2 regions of the Nitrospirillum amazonense genome follow, and region 2 is predicted to be linked to the other one. Evidence: riboswitches for the same ligand, from Rfam matches in the RefSeq annotation. Region 2 holds a riboswitch; the other holds the start of a gene.
The links. Region 2 has a riboswitch for cobalamin ahead of P5F91_RS19150 (CbtB domain-containing protein). Riboswitches for the same ligand answer to the same signal wherever they lie in the genome.
Positions count from the first base shown of each region.

Region 1: linked by a shared signal. The riboswitch ahead of P5F91_RS26640 (TonB-dependent receptor) and the one ahead of P5F91_RS19150 (CbtB domain-containing protein) in region 2 are both predicted to bind cobalamin.

Region 1 is NZ_JARPAF010000004.1:1,324,987-1,332,458, forward strand. Features, by position in the region: gene P5F91_RS26615 (DUF1295 domain-containing protein) at 1-438, shown strand, start outside; gene P5F91_RS26620 (hypothetical protein) at 531-1,019, shown strand; gene P5F91_RS26625 (DUF2177 family protein) at 998-1,408, opposite strand; gene P5F91_RS26630 (hypothetical protein) at 1,519-1,755, opposite strand; gene P5F91_RS26635 (DEAD/DEAH box helicase) at 1,805-3,412, opposite strand; cobalamin riboswitch at 3,810-4,039, shown strand; gene P5F91_RS26640 (TonB-dependent receptor) at 4,177-6,219, shown strand; gene P5F91_RS26645 (4'-phosphopantetheinyl transferase family protein) at 6,220-6,939, opposite strand; gene P5F91_RS26650 (hypothetical protein) at 7,168-7,472, shown strand, end outside.
Region 2 is NZ_JARPAF010000003.1:154,819-162,290, reverse strand. Features, by position in the region: gene P5F91_RS19165 (EamA family transporter) at 1-336, opposite strand, end outside; gene P5F91_RS19160 (RDD family protein) at 491-1,540, shown strand; gene P5F91_RS19155 (CbtA family protein) at 1,541-2,365, opposite strand; gene P5F91_RS19150 (CbtB domain-containing protein) at 2,387-2,605, opposite strand; cobalamin riboswitch at 2,638-2,802, opposite strand; gene P5F91_RS19145 (histidine phosphatase family protein) at 2,804-3,412, shown strand; gene P5F91_RS19140 (threonine aldolase family protein) at 3,409-4,515, opposite strand; gene folB (dihydroneopterin aldolase) at 4,763-5,128, shown strand; gene P5F91_RS19130 (LysR family transcriptional regulator) at 5,223-6,215, opposite strand; gene P5F91_RS19125 (TetR/AcrR family transcriptional regulator) at 6,541-7,119, shown strand; gene P5F91_RS19120 (3-oxoacyl-ACP reductase family protein) at 7,213-7,472, shown strand, end outside.

The sequences.
Region 1 (7,472 bases), on a different contig from region 2:
GTTTACGCCGCCGCCCGTAACCCAGCGCCCGGCCTTGGCGGCGGGGACGTTCTGGGCGCGGTGGTGCTGCTGGCGGGGATCGCCGGCGAAGGGGTGGCCGACGCCCAATTGGCCCGCTTCCGCCGGCGGCCCAATGCCCACGGGCGCGTGTGCGACGCCGGACTATGGCGCTGGTCGCGCCATCCCAACTATTTCTTCGAATGGCTGGTGTGGCTGGCCTACCCCTGCTTCGCCCTGACGCCGGGGCCGGAAGGGGTTTGGCCGTGGGGTTGGCTGGGGCTGATCGGCCCCGTCCTGATGTACGTGCTGCTGGTCCATGTCTCTGGACTGCCGCCGTTGGAGGCGCACATGGCGCGGTCGCGGGGGGCCGCGTTCGCTGATTATCGCCGGCGCACCAGCGCCTTCTTCCCTTGGCCGCCACGGCCGGACACGGAATAGATCCTTGACCATCCGCCGCGCCTCGGGCGATTAGCTGACCCTGGGGATCGACGGGGGTCGACCGCCCTGGGGACACCACATCGGGGGATGGCATGCGCGACGGGAAGAAGTTGGGGGTCGCCTTGGCCCTGGGCGCCGGTCTGGCGCTGGGCGGCTGTTCCAGCGAGGAGCCGATGGGCCCCGGCCCCGACCAGAAGATGTTGCAGGCCGCCTGCGCCTTGGAACTGCACACCACGCGCCCCACCGGCACCGACGTGCTGACCATGTACCGCATCGAATTGCCGCTGACGCCGGTGGACGTGCGCCGTGTCGAATCCACCGTCCTGGCCGATGGGCGCGACACCTATTACGTGCGCGCCAAGTTCAACGGCCAGGTCTGCATCGGCGGCGACGTCACCCTGGTGTCATTGGCGGGCGGCAAGGTGCATGTTCACTATGAGATCGCGGATCTGGCGCACCTGGACATGGTGGGAAAACCCATCTTCGTGCGCCTGACCCTGGACGATACCTTCGACTACACCCCCGGCCAAATCGTGAACCGCACAGCCGGCGGCAATCATTATGGATTCTTGCTGAAATAGAGGGCGACGGCACAGCCGGCCGCCGCCGCCACGGCGGTCAGAACCGCCCCCCATGCCATATCCAGCGCACTCAGCCGGGCGGACCACAGGCGCAAGGTGGCGTGGTTGGTAAGGTCGTACGTGCCATAGGTGAGAAGACCGAACACCGCGCCGCGCATCAGCGCCTGCATCAGCGGCGCCTCCGACCGTGTCGCCGGTTCCACACAAAAGAAGATGATGCCGCCCGCCATAAGCAGGTAGAACACGGCAGCCGGCCCCAGGCGTGGCTGGGGCGCCACCATGTCGCCCATCACCTGGCGGTAAAACCCCACCATGCGGGTCAGCCAGACGGCATCCAGGGCCAGGAAGGCGATAAGGGTTGCCGCGTAGATCGCGGCCTGGCGCAGCACTGGTCCCAAGGCCTTTTCCTCCCCGCAAAGCCAAAAAAGAAAAACGCCCCGGCCTGGGCACGGGACGTTTTTCAATACGCGTCGGCGATGCGGATGGATCAGCCCGGCGTTCACCGGACCGGCGAGCGGGTCAGCGACTTGATGCGGCCACGCGGGTTGCCGGACATGGCGGCGATTTCGCGGTCCTGCGCCTCGATGATGGCGCGGGCGGGCTCGTCACCGTCCAGGCCGCCCAGTTCGGACGAGGGGACGCGGCGGTTGGACGACCGCGAACCATCGTCATACAGGACGTCGAACAGGACGAATTCGCTGACGGACTTGGATTTCGGCTTGCTGCTGCGGCCCATGGGGACCTCCTCTTCCTAAAGAACCATCACAACTCAGGCGTGGTACGGCTCAGCGGCGGCGACGCGGGCGGTTGCGATCCTCGCGCGCCGGCTGCTGCTGGTCTTCGTTGGCGTTCAAGGCCGCCACGAAACTGGAGAACTGGGTGCCACGACCATCCTGGACGGGGCGTGGCGCGGCCGGACGGGGGGCGTTCGGACGCGGCCCCTGCGGCTGGGCCGGACGCTGGCCCTGAGGACGGGCTTGCTGCTGCTGGCGGCCACCTTCAGGCCGTGCGCCCTCGGGGCGCGGACCCTGGCCCTGCGGGCGGTTGCCCTCGGCGCGAGGACGCTGACCGTCGGCGCGGGCGGGCCGCTGGCCGTCGCTACGGGCGGGCCGCTGGCCCTGGGGCCGAGCCTCCGCCTGGCCCTCGGCGCTGCGCTGGCCGCGGGGCTGCCCGCGACCGCCATTGCCGCCGCCGTTGCGCGGCTGGCGGGCCGGCAGGGGCGGACGGCTCACCGGGGCGGCGGCGGCCTGGGGCGTGGCCTCGGGCCGCTCACCCACCGGGATGGACTTGCGGATCAGCTTCTCGATATCGCGCAGGTAGATGCGCTCATCCCCGTCGGCCGTGCACAGCGACACGGCGACGCCCGAGGCACCGGCACGGGCGGTGCGGCCGATGCGGTGGACATAGGTCTCCGGCTCGTTGGGCAGCTCAAAGTTCACCACGTGGGTGACGCCGTCCACGTCGATGCCGCGCGCCGCGATGTCGGTCGCCACCAGCACCCGGACGGTACCGGCGCGGAAACCGTCCAGCGCCTTCTGCCGGGCGTTCTGCGACTTGTTGCCGTGAATGGCGGCGGCCTCGATGCCCGCCTGCTCCAGCTGGGCCGACACGCGGTTGGCGCCATGCTTGGTGCGGGTGAAGACGATGCTGCGCTGCATGCCGGCATCGCCGCGGATCAGGTCGACCAGCACGTGGCGCTTTTCCGCCGCCGGCACGAAGATGACCTTCTGCTCGATGCGCTCCGCCGTGGTGGAAACGGGCGTGACCTCGACCCGCAGCGGGTCGCGCAGCATCTTGCCCGCCAGTTCCGACACGTCGGCCGGCATGGTGGCGGAGAAGAACAGCGTCTGCCGGTTGGCCGGCAGCTTGGCCATGATCTTCCGCAGGCTGTGGATGAAGCCCATGTCCAGCATGCGGTCGGCTTCGTCCAGCACCAGCACCTCGACCTTGTCCAGGCGCACGTGGCCCTGGGTCATCAGGTCCAGCAAGCGGCCGGGGGTGGCCACCAGGATATCGATGCCGTTGGCCAGCGCCTTCACCTGGCTGCCCTGGCCGACGCCGCCCAGGATGACGGTGTGGCTGAGCTTCAGGCCCACGCCGTAGTTGGTGATGCTCTCGCCGATCTGCACCGCCAGCTCACGCGTCGGGGTCAGGATTAGGGCGCGGGGCATGCGCAGCGGCAGGGCCGACGGGGCGGCCCCCAGGCGCTGCAGGATGGGCAGGGTGAAGGCGGCGGTCTTGCCGGTGCCCGTCTGGGCGATGCCCAGGATGTCGCGGCCCTCCAGCGCATGGGGAATGGCCCGCGCCTGGATGGGGGTGGCTGTGTGATGGCCCAACTGGGCCAGGGCGGCCTGAATCTCAGGCCGCAGGGAAAGGGTGTCGAAAGCGGTCAATGTCTTGGAATCCCAGGGCGACGCGCCGGCCGCGTTCGTTTCTCGCGGCCGCGGATCGCGGTCAAGCCCTTGCCCGGGCGCGTGCCGGCAGGCATGTGTCAGAAGGTCGAGTATGCCCTGGGTGCTACAGGGGCGATTTGGCCGCCACCGCTACGCGCCACCCGGGGGATACCGCCAGGCCCAGCGGCCCGGCATGGGAACGGATGATGCCATCCATTCCCTAAGACCGCATAAGTGGCTGTGACCGGTCCCAGGTACAAGGGAAATCGCTCGAAGCCCCCCGAATTGCTGCCATGCCCCGGCGTGGGTGGCCGTTGTCACACAACCGCCAAGCTTGTTCGCCAGGGTGCTCACCCCCCAACGCAGCGACATCGCGTTTGCATGCGCCTACAATTCCCCGTAGAAAAGCCCTGACGGTTCCCGCCCTGACCGGGCGGGATGAAAAGGGAACGCGGTGGGGAATCCCCTCCCCGACGCCGCGGCTGCCCCCGCAACTGTGAACGGCGAGCCCGACACCATCCCCGCGCATGCTATCGCGGCGGGGATCGAAGCCACTGGGAAACCGGGAAGGCGGTGCCAGGGTGATGACCCGTGAGCCAGGAGACCTGCCGTCACGCCGTGGTCACGCACGGGCACATTGGGCGGGGTGCACCAGTGGGGAAAGGGCGCCCGCCGTCCCGGCCGCTTGGGGATATCCAGGCCGGTGATGGGCGATCCGGTCTTTGGCCCGTGGTGACGTGTCACGTTGCCAGAGGCCAACAAACATGGGTCGTTTCGTTCCCGGAATAACAACCGCGCTGCTGGTCTTGACCAGCCCGGCGGCCTTCGCCGCCACCGACGATGCCGCCGACACCGCGTCCAACACCGTCGACGACGTGCTGGTTACCGCCGCCCGCCGCGATCTCATCGGCGCCGCCGCCACCTCCAGCCAAGGGGTGGTGGTGAAGGAGGAACTGGAGTTGCTGCCGGCCTACCGTGTGGGCCAGATGCTGGAGACCGTGCCGGGCCTGGTGGTCACCAGCCACAGTGGCGAGGGCAAGGCCAACCAGTATCTGCTGCGTGGCTTCAACCTGGACCACGGCACCGACATGGCCACCAGCGTGGACGGCATGCCGGTGAACATGCGCACCCATGCGCATGGCCAGGGCTACACCGACCTGAATTTCGTGATTCCCGAACTGGCCCGCGGCATCGGCTACACCAAGGGCCCCTACTTCGCGGCGCAGGGCGACTTCTCCGCCGTCGGTTCCATCCAGATGGCTTACCTGGACCAGCTTCCGGCCCAGGTGGCGCTGACGGCGGGCACGCTGGGCTATCAGCGTGCCTTCGCCGCCGGCGCTACGGCGTTGGGCGCCGGCCAGCTGATGGCGGGCGGTGAGCTGGTGCATTATGACGGGCCCTGGGACCATCCGGACAATTTGCGCAAGGGCAATGCCGTGCTGCGCTACAGCCAGGGCGCGCGGGCCGACGGCTTCAGCGTCACGGCCATGTATTACCGTGGCCTGTGGAACGCCACCACCGACCAGCCGGAACGCGCCATCGCGCAAGGCCTGATCGGCCGCTATGGCACCCTGGACCCCACGGATGGCGGCCAGGCGCGGCGCATGAGCCTGTCGGGCACCTTTGCCATGCCGGTGGATGCCGGCTGGCTGGCTGGCGGCGAGGTGACGGCCAACGCCTATGTTATCAACAACCAGCTGACGCTGTGGAACAACTTCACCCATTTCCTGGACAATCCCGTCCAGGGCGACCAGCACGCCCAGGATGAGAACCGCATGGTTGCCGGCGGCGCCATCAGCTACAGCCGTCCCTTGAACCTGCTGGGCCTGGACCATGAGGTGGTCGCCGGCCTGGACACCCGCTTCGACGATGTGCATGTCGACCTGCGGGCGACCCGAGCCCGCGTGGCCTATGCCCAGCTGAGCAACGACAACGTTCAGGAGACCGGCGGCGGCGCCTATGTCCAGGCGACCAGCCATTGGACGCCTTGGCTGCGGACCGTGGTGGGCATGCGGGAGGACTACCTGGCCGCCACCGACCACGGCAGCAACGCCGGCGTGGTGGCGGCCCGCCTGTTCCAGCCGAAGGGCAGCGCCATCGCCACCCTGTGGCAGGGAACTGAGGTCTACCTCAGCGCCGGCCGCGGCTTCCACAGCGACGACGTGCGGGGAGCGTCGCAGGGGAACGCCCCCTTGCTGGCCAAGGCCGATGGCGAGGAGGTGGGCATCCGCAGCACCATCCTGCCCAACCTGACCGCCACGCTGACGGCCTTCCAGATGGATTTCGTGTCGGAGCTGACCTACGACGCCGACGTCGGCCAGACGGAGGCGGGGCGCCCCAGCCGCCGGCGCGGGGTGGAGCTGAACACCACCTACAACCCGTTCAGCTGGCTGGAATTCTACGGCAGCGTCGCCTTCAGCCACGCCCGCTATACCGATAGCGATCCAGCCGGCAGCTTCATCCCCGACGCGCCCAAGCTGATCGGCTCGCTGGGGATCTATCTGCGCGATCTCGGCCCCTGGTCAGGTGGCGTGGAGTACCGCTATTTCGGCGCCCACCCGCTGGTCGAGGACAACAGCGTGCACTCGGCGGGCAGCCAGGAATGGAACCTGACGGCCAACTACACGCTGCAAAGCGGCCTGCGCTTCGGCATCGGCCTCTACAACGTCTTCGACAGCAAGGATGACGCCGCCGACTATTATTACACCGACCGCCTGAAGGGCGAACCGGCGGAAGGTGTCGGCGATCTGCACGCCCACCCGCTGGAGCCCCGCTCCGTCCGGTTTACCGTGGCCCAAAGTTTCTGATCACCACAGGTCGGCCAGCCCCTCCTCCATCACCAGATCGGTGGGGGGCTGGCCGTCCCCCTCCATCCGGGCCGACCCCATCCAGGCCACGGCGGCCGCGTGGCCGCTGGGCAGATCACGGGTCCACAGCCGGCAGGCTTGGCCTGACGGCAACGACCCGTCGTGACGGATCAGCGCGGGGCCTTCGGGTGCCATGGCGAAGCTGTCGGTGGGCAGCGACAGGCCCAGGCCCAGGGCCTTGATGTAGGCTTCCTTCAGGGTCCAGAAGGTCACCAGATCCCGCCCGCTGCGCCCAGCGGGGCGGGCATCCAGCCAGGCCAGTTCTTCGGGTGCGAACATGGCCGCCGCCAACTCCGCCCCGATGCGGCGTTCGCCGCGCTCCACATCCACGCCTATCCGTGTGCCAACCTCCAGGGTCACGGCACAGGCCACCAGGCCGTCGGTGTGCGACAGGTTGAAATCCAGCCCCGCAGGCGCGTCCACCAGACCAGGCTTGCCCTGCGGTGTGAGGGGGGCGAAGGCCAGCGCCGCCGGCGGCCGGCCCAGCAGGCGGCCCAGCCACAGCCGGGCCAGGCCGTGGGCCGCCACATATTCCCGCCGGTTGACCTCGAACACAAAGCGACGGGCCCGCGCCCGTTCCCCCTCATCCAGCAGGGGCCACAGGCGGTCATAGGCCGCGTCATCCAGCGTGCTCAGGGGCAGGGTCCGCAGCAGCGGCATGGTCATCCGTTCAGGCGACAGGGGATCAGAAAGCCCGGCCAGAACAGGCGCCCGGCCGCCCCCTGTCAAGGGTCCGGTCCCCCGGCCCCCAACCGACGCGGTAATCCATATATTGCCCCGCTACGGCTGGGGATATCCCCATCGCCGAAGGTATTGCCGCCCTATCCGGAAAATGATCCCCCGAATCCCCAAGGAACACGGCGTGCGGCCAGCCTGTTGAAGCGCAGCATGACCGTGACCGGAGCCCCGACGACTATGCCCAACCGCCGCAACGCCCGCCGCATCCTGGCCGCCACAGTGGCGCTGGCGACCGTGTCCGCCGCGCTCACCGCCCAGGCGCAGACGGCCGATCCGGCGGGCTGGGGTCCCTTGCTGAGCGTCGGGCCGGTGGTCAGCACCCTGGGCCTGGGGGCGGAGGTCGGTGCCCGCTTCGATGACCGTTTCGGCCTGCGCCTCAACGCCAGCGGCTTCAGCTTTTCCGCCAACCACACGGTGCGCGACGTCCGCTATGACGGCGACGCCACGCTGGAGTC
Region 2 (7,472 bases):
CAGCGCCTCATGCAGCCACAGCCCGCTGACCAGCGCCACCAGCAGCGGCGCCGTCCCCCGCATCAGGGGATAGGTCTGGCTCATGTCCGCGACATGATAGGCGCGGGCAACCAGGGTCAGGTAAAGGATCTGCAGGACGCTGGACGTCACCAGATAGGGCCAGCTGGCCGCCGCCGGCAGGGGCAGGAAGGGCAGCGTCACGATGGCGATGAGGGCCGCGCCGCCCGCCACCAGGACGGCCGCCATCAGCTTGTCCCCCGCCCCCTTCACCAGGGCGTTCCAGGTGGCATGCAGCAGGGCCGCGAACAGGACGATGGCGAAGACGGCGATGGACATGGGGGCGATTCTGGTAGGGGACTTCCTTCTTACGAGGTGCGGCGTACCGCTGTCATCGCCGGCCCCCGTATGGCTGCCTTCCAATTGTCGGCCCGGCTGGTGACCCCTTACACGCTGTGACATAAGGTGATTGTGGATTTGTACGTTTAAGTGGATGAAAGGCCGGGAGAGGATGATGTCTGGGGATGATGACAACGGCGGCGGGGCGAACGCCACACCTGAGACTTCAGCGGACGCCTATGCCGGATTCTGGCGCCGGCTTTTTGCTTTCCTAGCGGATACCGTAGTGCTGATGGTTGCAGGCTATGCACTGGGCACGCTGTTCTTCGACCAGATGGCAGCCTTGGGCATCGCCGGCCGGATGGTCGGCTGGGGCCTGGCCATTCTCTATTTCGGCGTGCAGAACAGCCGCATAGCTAAGGGCCAGACCTTGGGCAAGCGTCTGCTGAAGGTGCGGGTGACAGGGATAGATGGCCACCTGCTGGACCCAGGCACAGCGCTGGTGCGGGCGGCGGTTCTGACCGCCCCTTGGTTCCTGAACGTCTACGCCCTGGCGGCCCTGTCCAACGACCGATCGGCCCAGATCCTGGGATGGGCCATCGGCCTGGTCCTCCTGGCCAGCGGCATGACGACCTTCTACCTGTTCCTGTTCAACCGGCCCAGCCGCCGCAGCCTGCATGACCTGCTGTGTGGGTCCTGCACGGTGACGGCGGCGTCGGCCTCAGTCCCAGCAAATCTCACTTGGCCCAGCCGCCGCGTCCTGATGGGACTGGCCGTCCCAGCAGCCTTGCTGGCGGCGACACCGGTGGTGTTCGTACGCTTTTTCGGCCCCACCCTACTGCCCATCTACGCCGCAGTTGATTCCCTGTCAGAGGTCATGACCGTGGGCGTCACGCAGCAAAAAACAATGCGGGTAGTGAATGTTTCCGGCAGCGCGGCACCTGCCTTGCCATCGGAATTCGTGGCCGTCAGCGCCCGCTTGCGCATACCGGTGCCAGCCCAAGACCAGCGCCGCGAACTGGCCCATGTCGCCGCCGCCGTGCTGAAGGCGGGGACCCTGGCTCCCACCACTCACTTGGTGGTGAGCATCAGCTATGGTTTCGACCTTGGCTTCGCCAGTTCGTACCGAGGCTATGGGGACGGCGGACCGGTGGCCGCCTGGAAAACCCTCATCGACCAGATGGCGGCTACGGGCCAAAACTGATCAGAACAGCGCCGGCCGATCACCCCGGCGCAGGGCCTGAAGGTCGCGGGACTGCGCCCGTTCGCACAGCCAGCCAAAGCCAAGTCCCAGCGCCGCCCACAGGGCGGCATGGATGCCCCAGGAGGCGATGCGGAAACGCCACAGCAGCTGGGCCGGGAATGTCTCCGGCACCTCGTTCACCTCGGGCAGGGCATAGCCCGCCGCGATCATGACCGCCAGGAACAGGGCGCCGCCGGCGAGGCCGGCGTTCCAGATGCCCCAGCGGGCGGCCAACCGGCGGGCCGTGACCACGGCCGCCGCCATGGCGGCGACGGACAGGATCAGCAGGATGAAGAACAGGGCGGTGCGCTGCTGGATGGAGTCAGGATTGCCCACCGCCGGGGGGTTGGCCGGATACTTGAAGGCCGGCACCAGAACCACGGCCAGGAAACCCAGGAGTGCCAGAATGGCGGCCAGGCCACGCGGCCCCAGGGTGCCCATGCGGCCCTGGGCGTAGGCATAGGTCAGGGCGAACATGCCACCCACGGCGGCGCCATAGACCAGCAGACCGGTCAGCAGGCCCCAGCCGCCCTGCGTGCCACGGCTGAACAGCTCTTCCTCCTCATCCGCCGCCTGGGCGTCATGATGATGATGGCTGTGCCCCGCCTCAACGGTGTCAGGGCTGGCGGCCGCGTCATGATGCTCATGCTCCCCCGTCGCCTGGGCCGCCTCGAAGGCGATGGCGCGTTCGACCGGCGGCTCACCGATCAGCGTGGCCACGCCGAAGGCAAGCAAACCCGCCAGGATGCCGATGAGCATCCCGCGGGCGAGATAAATTCCAACCATGATGGCGAGGGTCCTCCCGCCTCAGTGGCAGGGGAAGCCCAGCAGGTGGCGGGCGTCGTGCACGAACTCATGCACCTCACGGCCCTGGATCAGGGAGGTGGCGCCCTGCTCCGCCCCCACGAAATAGACCATCAGCACCAGCAGCAGCCCGCCGAACACGGCCCAGGGCAGCAGTTCAGCGGCGGAGATCACCGGCAGGGCAACGGCGGGGGTGCCGGAATGGGTGGTGGCGTGGGCCATAAAAAACGCTCCCTGGGATTACGCGTCCCGTATGCGGTCTGTGTCATGCGACGGGGGGTCTGGCTTCCGCACGCCCTGGAAAGGCCTGGGCGTTCGGTTACAGTGGCGCGACCGTGCCGGATTTGCACCGGCTTCCCCCATGCGCGGGCGATCCATTGATGGTAGGGAGGGGCCGTACCGCATTCAAGGACTATCTCCATGACAGCCCCCAATGTCATCGGCCGCCTGACCCTGCTGGCCCACGCCCCCACCCGGGCCCAGCGTGACGCCGTCTTCCCCCGGGCGGACGAAGCGGCAGAGGAAGCCGGCCTGGCCCAAGCCTCCCTGCTGGCGGAGGTGCGCGCCCTGCGTAAGGTGGATCGCCTTTGGACGGCGCCGGAGGTCCGCGCACGGCAGACCGCGGACGCGCTGGCCGGCGCCCTGAGGGTGGAGGCGCATGAGGACACGGCTCTGGCCGACCTGAACGTGGGCGACTGGCAGGGCCGCAGCTTGGCCGACCTGTCGGCCCATGAGGCGGACGCGGTGGGCGCGTGGTTAGGCGATCCGGAGGCCCGCCCCCATGGGGCTGAGTCGCTGGCGCAGCTGCGGGCGCGGGTGGCGCGGTGGCTGGAGCATGGGACGGCGGAGGGGCACACCCTGGCCGTCACCCACCCGGCCGTGATCCGCATGGCGGTGGCCGTCGTGCTGGAGGCGCCGCCGCAGGCCTTCTGGCGCCTGGACATCGCGCCGCTGTCGCTGACCGATCTGCGCTGGCACCGGCACTGGACCGTGCGCGCCGCCGGCGTGGACACGCGGGAGTTCCGTTAGGCGCCCACCAGCCGCGTGAAGTAGGGCAGCACCTGCGCATTGTCGAGGCCCAGCAGGGTGTCGCCGACATACAGCTCCGTCACGCTCCAGCCCGGCACGTCGGTGGGGCGGATTTCCCCCGCCACCCAGCGGCCCTCGTCGCCGGCGATGGCGTCCCGCGTCTCCGCCACCTCCTCCGCCGGGCGGTCGAAGAAGATGTGCAGCATGTTGGTCTGCGGCACGGCGGGGTTCAGGCGGACACCGGGAATGCCGGCCAGGCCTGCCGCCAGATCCAGGGTGCGGCGGTAGCAGGCGTCCATCAGGGCCAGTCGCGTCTCGAACCGCATGGCGGCGGTGGCCACCATAGGGCTCTGCCGGACCAGAGTGCCGCCCAGGCGCCGCTGCCACAGCCGGGCGTTGGCGATGAAATCGGCATCACCGGCCAGCACGGCCCCGGCGACGCCGCCGATGCCCTTGTAGACCGAGACGTAGACCGAGGCGAAGCCGGCGGCGATCTCGGCATAGCTGCGGCCGTAATAGGCGCGGCTTTCCCACAGGCGGGCGCCATCCATGTGCAGCGGCAGCTGGCGCGATCGCGCCAACTCCTTCAGGGCCTGCAGCTCGTCCCAATCCGGCAGCTGGCCGCCGATCTCGCGCAAGGGCAGTTCCACCAGCAGGCAGGCCAACGGCTGGGACACGGCCGCCAGGTCGCGGGCCAGGATGGGCCGGCGGCGATCACCCACCGGCACGCCGTGGAAGTTGAACAGGGCCTGGTAAGCCTCTTCCTCATGCAGGGCGAGGTGGGAGGTGTGGGGCATGCCGAAGCGGGGCACGCCGCTGACCTCGGTCCACAGCCGCATGGCGATCAGCTGGGCCATGACGCCACTGGGCATGAAGGCGGCCGCCTCCTTGCCCAGCAGACCCGCCACCGTGCCCTCGAACGCCATCAGCAGGTCGCCCTGGCCGTACTGGTCATGGGTGACGCCGTTCGCGTCGCACCAGTCGGCCACCGCCCGGAACTCCTCCGCCGGGGTCAGGGCGCGGAATCCGGGGAAGACGACGGGGCAATCCAGGCGCAAACGCTGGCGGTGAGCGGCGAGAGTCCCGGCGGGGGCGGCAGGCATGGGCATACGATCCGGTTTTACGGGAGAACCCGCTGGGGGATGGCCATTAGGACGGAGGGCGCCACCCTGCGATGGCCCCTTCCCCGGCGCAACAGCCAAATCACATGCCCACATTTATGCCACAGCGCAGGCAGGGCAAGGCGTGACGGAACGGCCGTGACAGCGCACCGGGGAAAGGGCAGCCTGTGCCGGGCCCAGTGTGCGGGACCCAGCGGCGTTGACCCCGGCCCTGAGAGGAAACTACCCCATGACCGATCACATCCTGGTCCACCGCATCGCCATCTACGCCCACCACGGCCTAACGGCGGAAGAGGCCAAGCTGGGCCAGCGCTTCTACATCTCGCTGGACTGTACGCTGGACCTGTCGGTGGCGGGCAAGGCCGACGATTGGGATTTGAGCGTGTGTTATGCCAAGCTGACGGCGGCCACCTCTCGTGTCGCCACCGCCCGGCGCTTCATGACCATCGAGGCGGTAGCGGAGGCGGTGGCCGGCACCCTGTTGGATGAATTCCCCCGCATCGACACCATCACGGTGCAGGTGGACAAGCCCTCCGCCCCCGTTCCCGCCATCATCGACGGCGTGTCGGTACGTATCAGCCGAGGGAGAGGATGATCCGCACCGGCATCATCCGCGCGCGAAGGGGCGGACCCGGCGACCCCGCCCTTTCCCTGGCCGCCCCCTTCCCTGACCATGGCGGCGTACAGGCTCAGGCGACGGCCTCCAGCCCTACGTGGCGCTCAGCCCGGCCGTGGACAGCCGCCATCGGCGCGGTGACGGCGGCGCCCCCCTGATAGCCACCGCACTGGCCCCAGCGGTGTACCTGTTGTTCCAACAGCGACAGGGCCAGCGTGGCAGCGTGGGGCAGTTGGCGTCCCAGGCGGGTCACCAGGTCGACGGTCGTGCTGTCGGTGTCGACGTCGCATAACGGCGTTGCCACCAGGCACCCATCCTCAAGATCGGCCAGAACGGCGGCCCGCGGCAGGATGGTGGCGGCGCGGCCGCTGAGCGCCAGTTCGCGCATGGTATGGACGGAATTGGTGGTGATGGTGGCGCGCAGCCAGACCTGGTGGCGCATTTCCGCCGCCGACAGCAGTTGGCGGATGCGGGTGTCACGCGGCGACAGGCACAGATCGTGGGCAGACAGATCCTGCAGGGTCACCGCCCCACGCTTGGCCACGGCGTGATCGGGGCGGCTGACCACCATCAGCGGCTGGCGGGCGGAGGTGCGGACGCGCACCTTGGGATCGCTGGGAATCTGGGCACCGATGGCGATGTGTACCTCGTCATCCACCACCATGCGCACCAGCTCGGCCGTGGAGACGGTGTGCAGTGCCAACTCGACGCCGGGATAGCGGCTTTGGAAGGTCTCCAGCACGCCCTGCACGGCCTGGACGGTGCAGCCCTCGCCCACCGCCAGTTCCACCGTGCCCATACGCATGCCGCGCAAGGCCTCGAGCCGGGCGGTGAAGGCCTCACGGTCGGCCATCTGCGCCTGGTAGTAGTCGAACACCATTTGCCCAGCGGTGGTGAGCTTGACCGACCGGCGGCCGGTCTCCAGCAAGGGCATGCCCATCGCCGCCTCCAGCTGGGCGATCTGCCGGCTGACCGAGGACACCGCCACGTTCATCTTCTGGCTGGCCGCCCGCATCGACCCATGGATGGCGGTGGCGTAGAAGTATTTCATCGCAACGTCTGACATCTCGCGTCCCTCATCTCTGTTCCGGGCCGGCGGTCGGGGAACCGCGGGCCTCGGGTCTGGTGATCACAGGGGGGAATGCCAGAGGTCCGCGACGGACCCCAACCAGGCGGCGGCTTAGCCCCCATTCGCCTTGCAGTGTATGTGCGCCAACCGCATCACTATTGTCCGGACCTGCACCGATTTGGCGTTAAGCCTTGTTAAATGTTGCAGGGCGGCACTTTTTGCGGCGGCCAATATCGCTTCACATCCAGAGACTTAGAAGAATCGTGCGGCTTTTTGTCGATTAATTCTGGACAGATTAGTCCGGAATCACTATCTAGAAGTCATGGCGAGACCCAAGGAATTTGACGGCGAGGCGGCGTTGGGCGCCGCCATCGCCCTTTTCTCCCAACACGGCTTCGAGGGCACCTCGACCGAGGCGTTGCTGCGCGCCATGAAGATCAGCCGGCAGAGCCTGTACGACACCTTCGGTGACAAGCGGCAGCTCTATCTCGCGGCCCTGCGCCGCTACAACCAGGAGAACGTGGCCGATTTCGTCCGCGCCATGATGGCGGCGCCCACGCCCCTGACGGGGGTGGAATACGCCTTCATGGCCTTCATCGCCAAGGCGGTGGCGTCCGACCATCCTAGCTGCCTAGGCGTCAGCGCCATTTGCGAGTTCGGCCGGGCGGACGCGGAGATCGCGTCCATCGGCGACGCCTCGGCCCACACCCTGGCCCAAGCCTTGAAAACCCAGCTGACCGCCGCCCGGGCGGCGGGCGAAATGGGAACGGACGTGGACGTTCCCACGGCCGCCGCCTTCCTGGGCGCCACCCTGGCCGGGCTGAAGGTGTCGGCCCGGGCCGGCGCGGACGCCGACACGCTGCGGCGCGTGGCCCGCCTGGCGCTGAAGAGCCTGAAGTGATCCCTTCCCATCTTTAGGCACCACAAGGCCTCAAGGATCGGGCTTAGCCTGATTTTGGACTGTTACATCTGTAACGATATGGAGATAGACATCATGACCCTTCCCTTCGGCGGGAAGATCGCCCTGGTCACCGGCGGCTCCCGCGGCATTGGCGCCGCCATCGTCCGCCGCTTGGCCCATGACGGCGCCACCGTGGCCTTCACCTACGCTTCATCGGAGGCGCCGGCCGCCGCCTTGGTGGACGAGATCAAGTCGGCGGGCGGCCGGGCCCTGGCCATCCGCGCCGACAGCGCCGACGTGGTCGCCCTGCGCCAGGCGGTGGATGAGGTGGCGCAGTTGCATGGCCGGCTGGA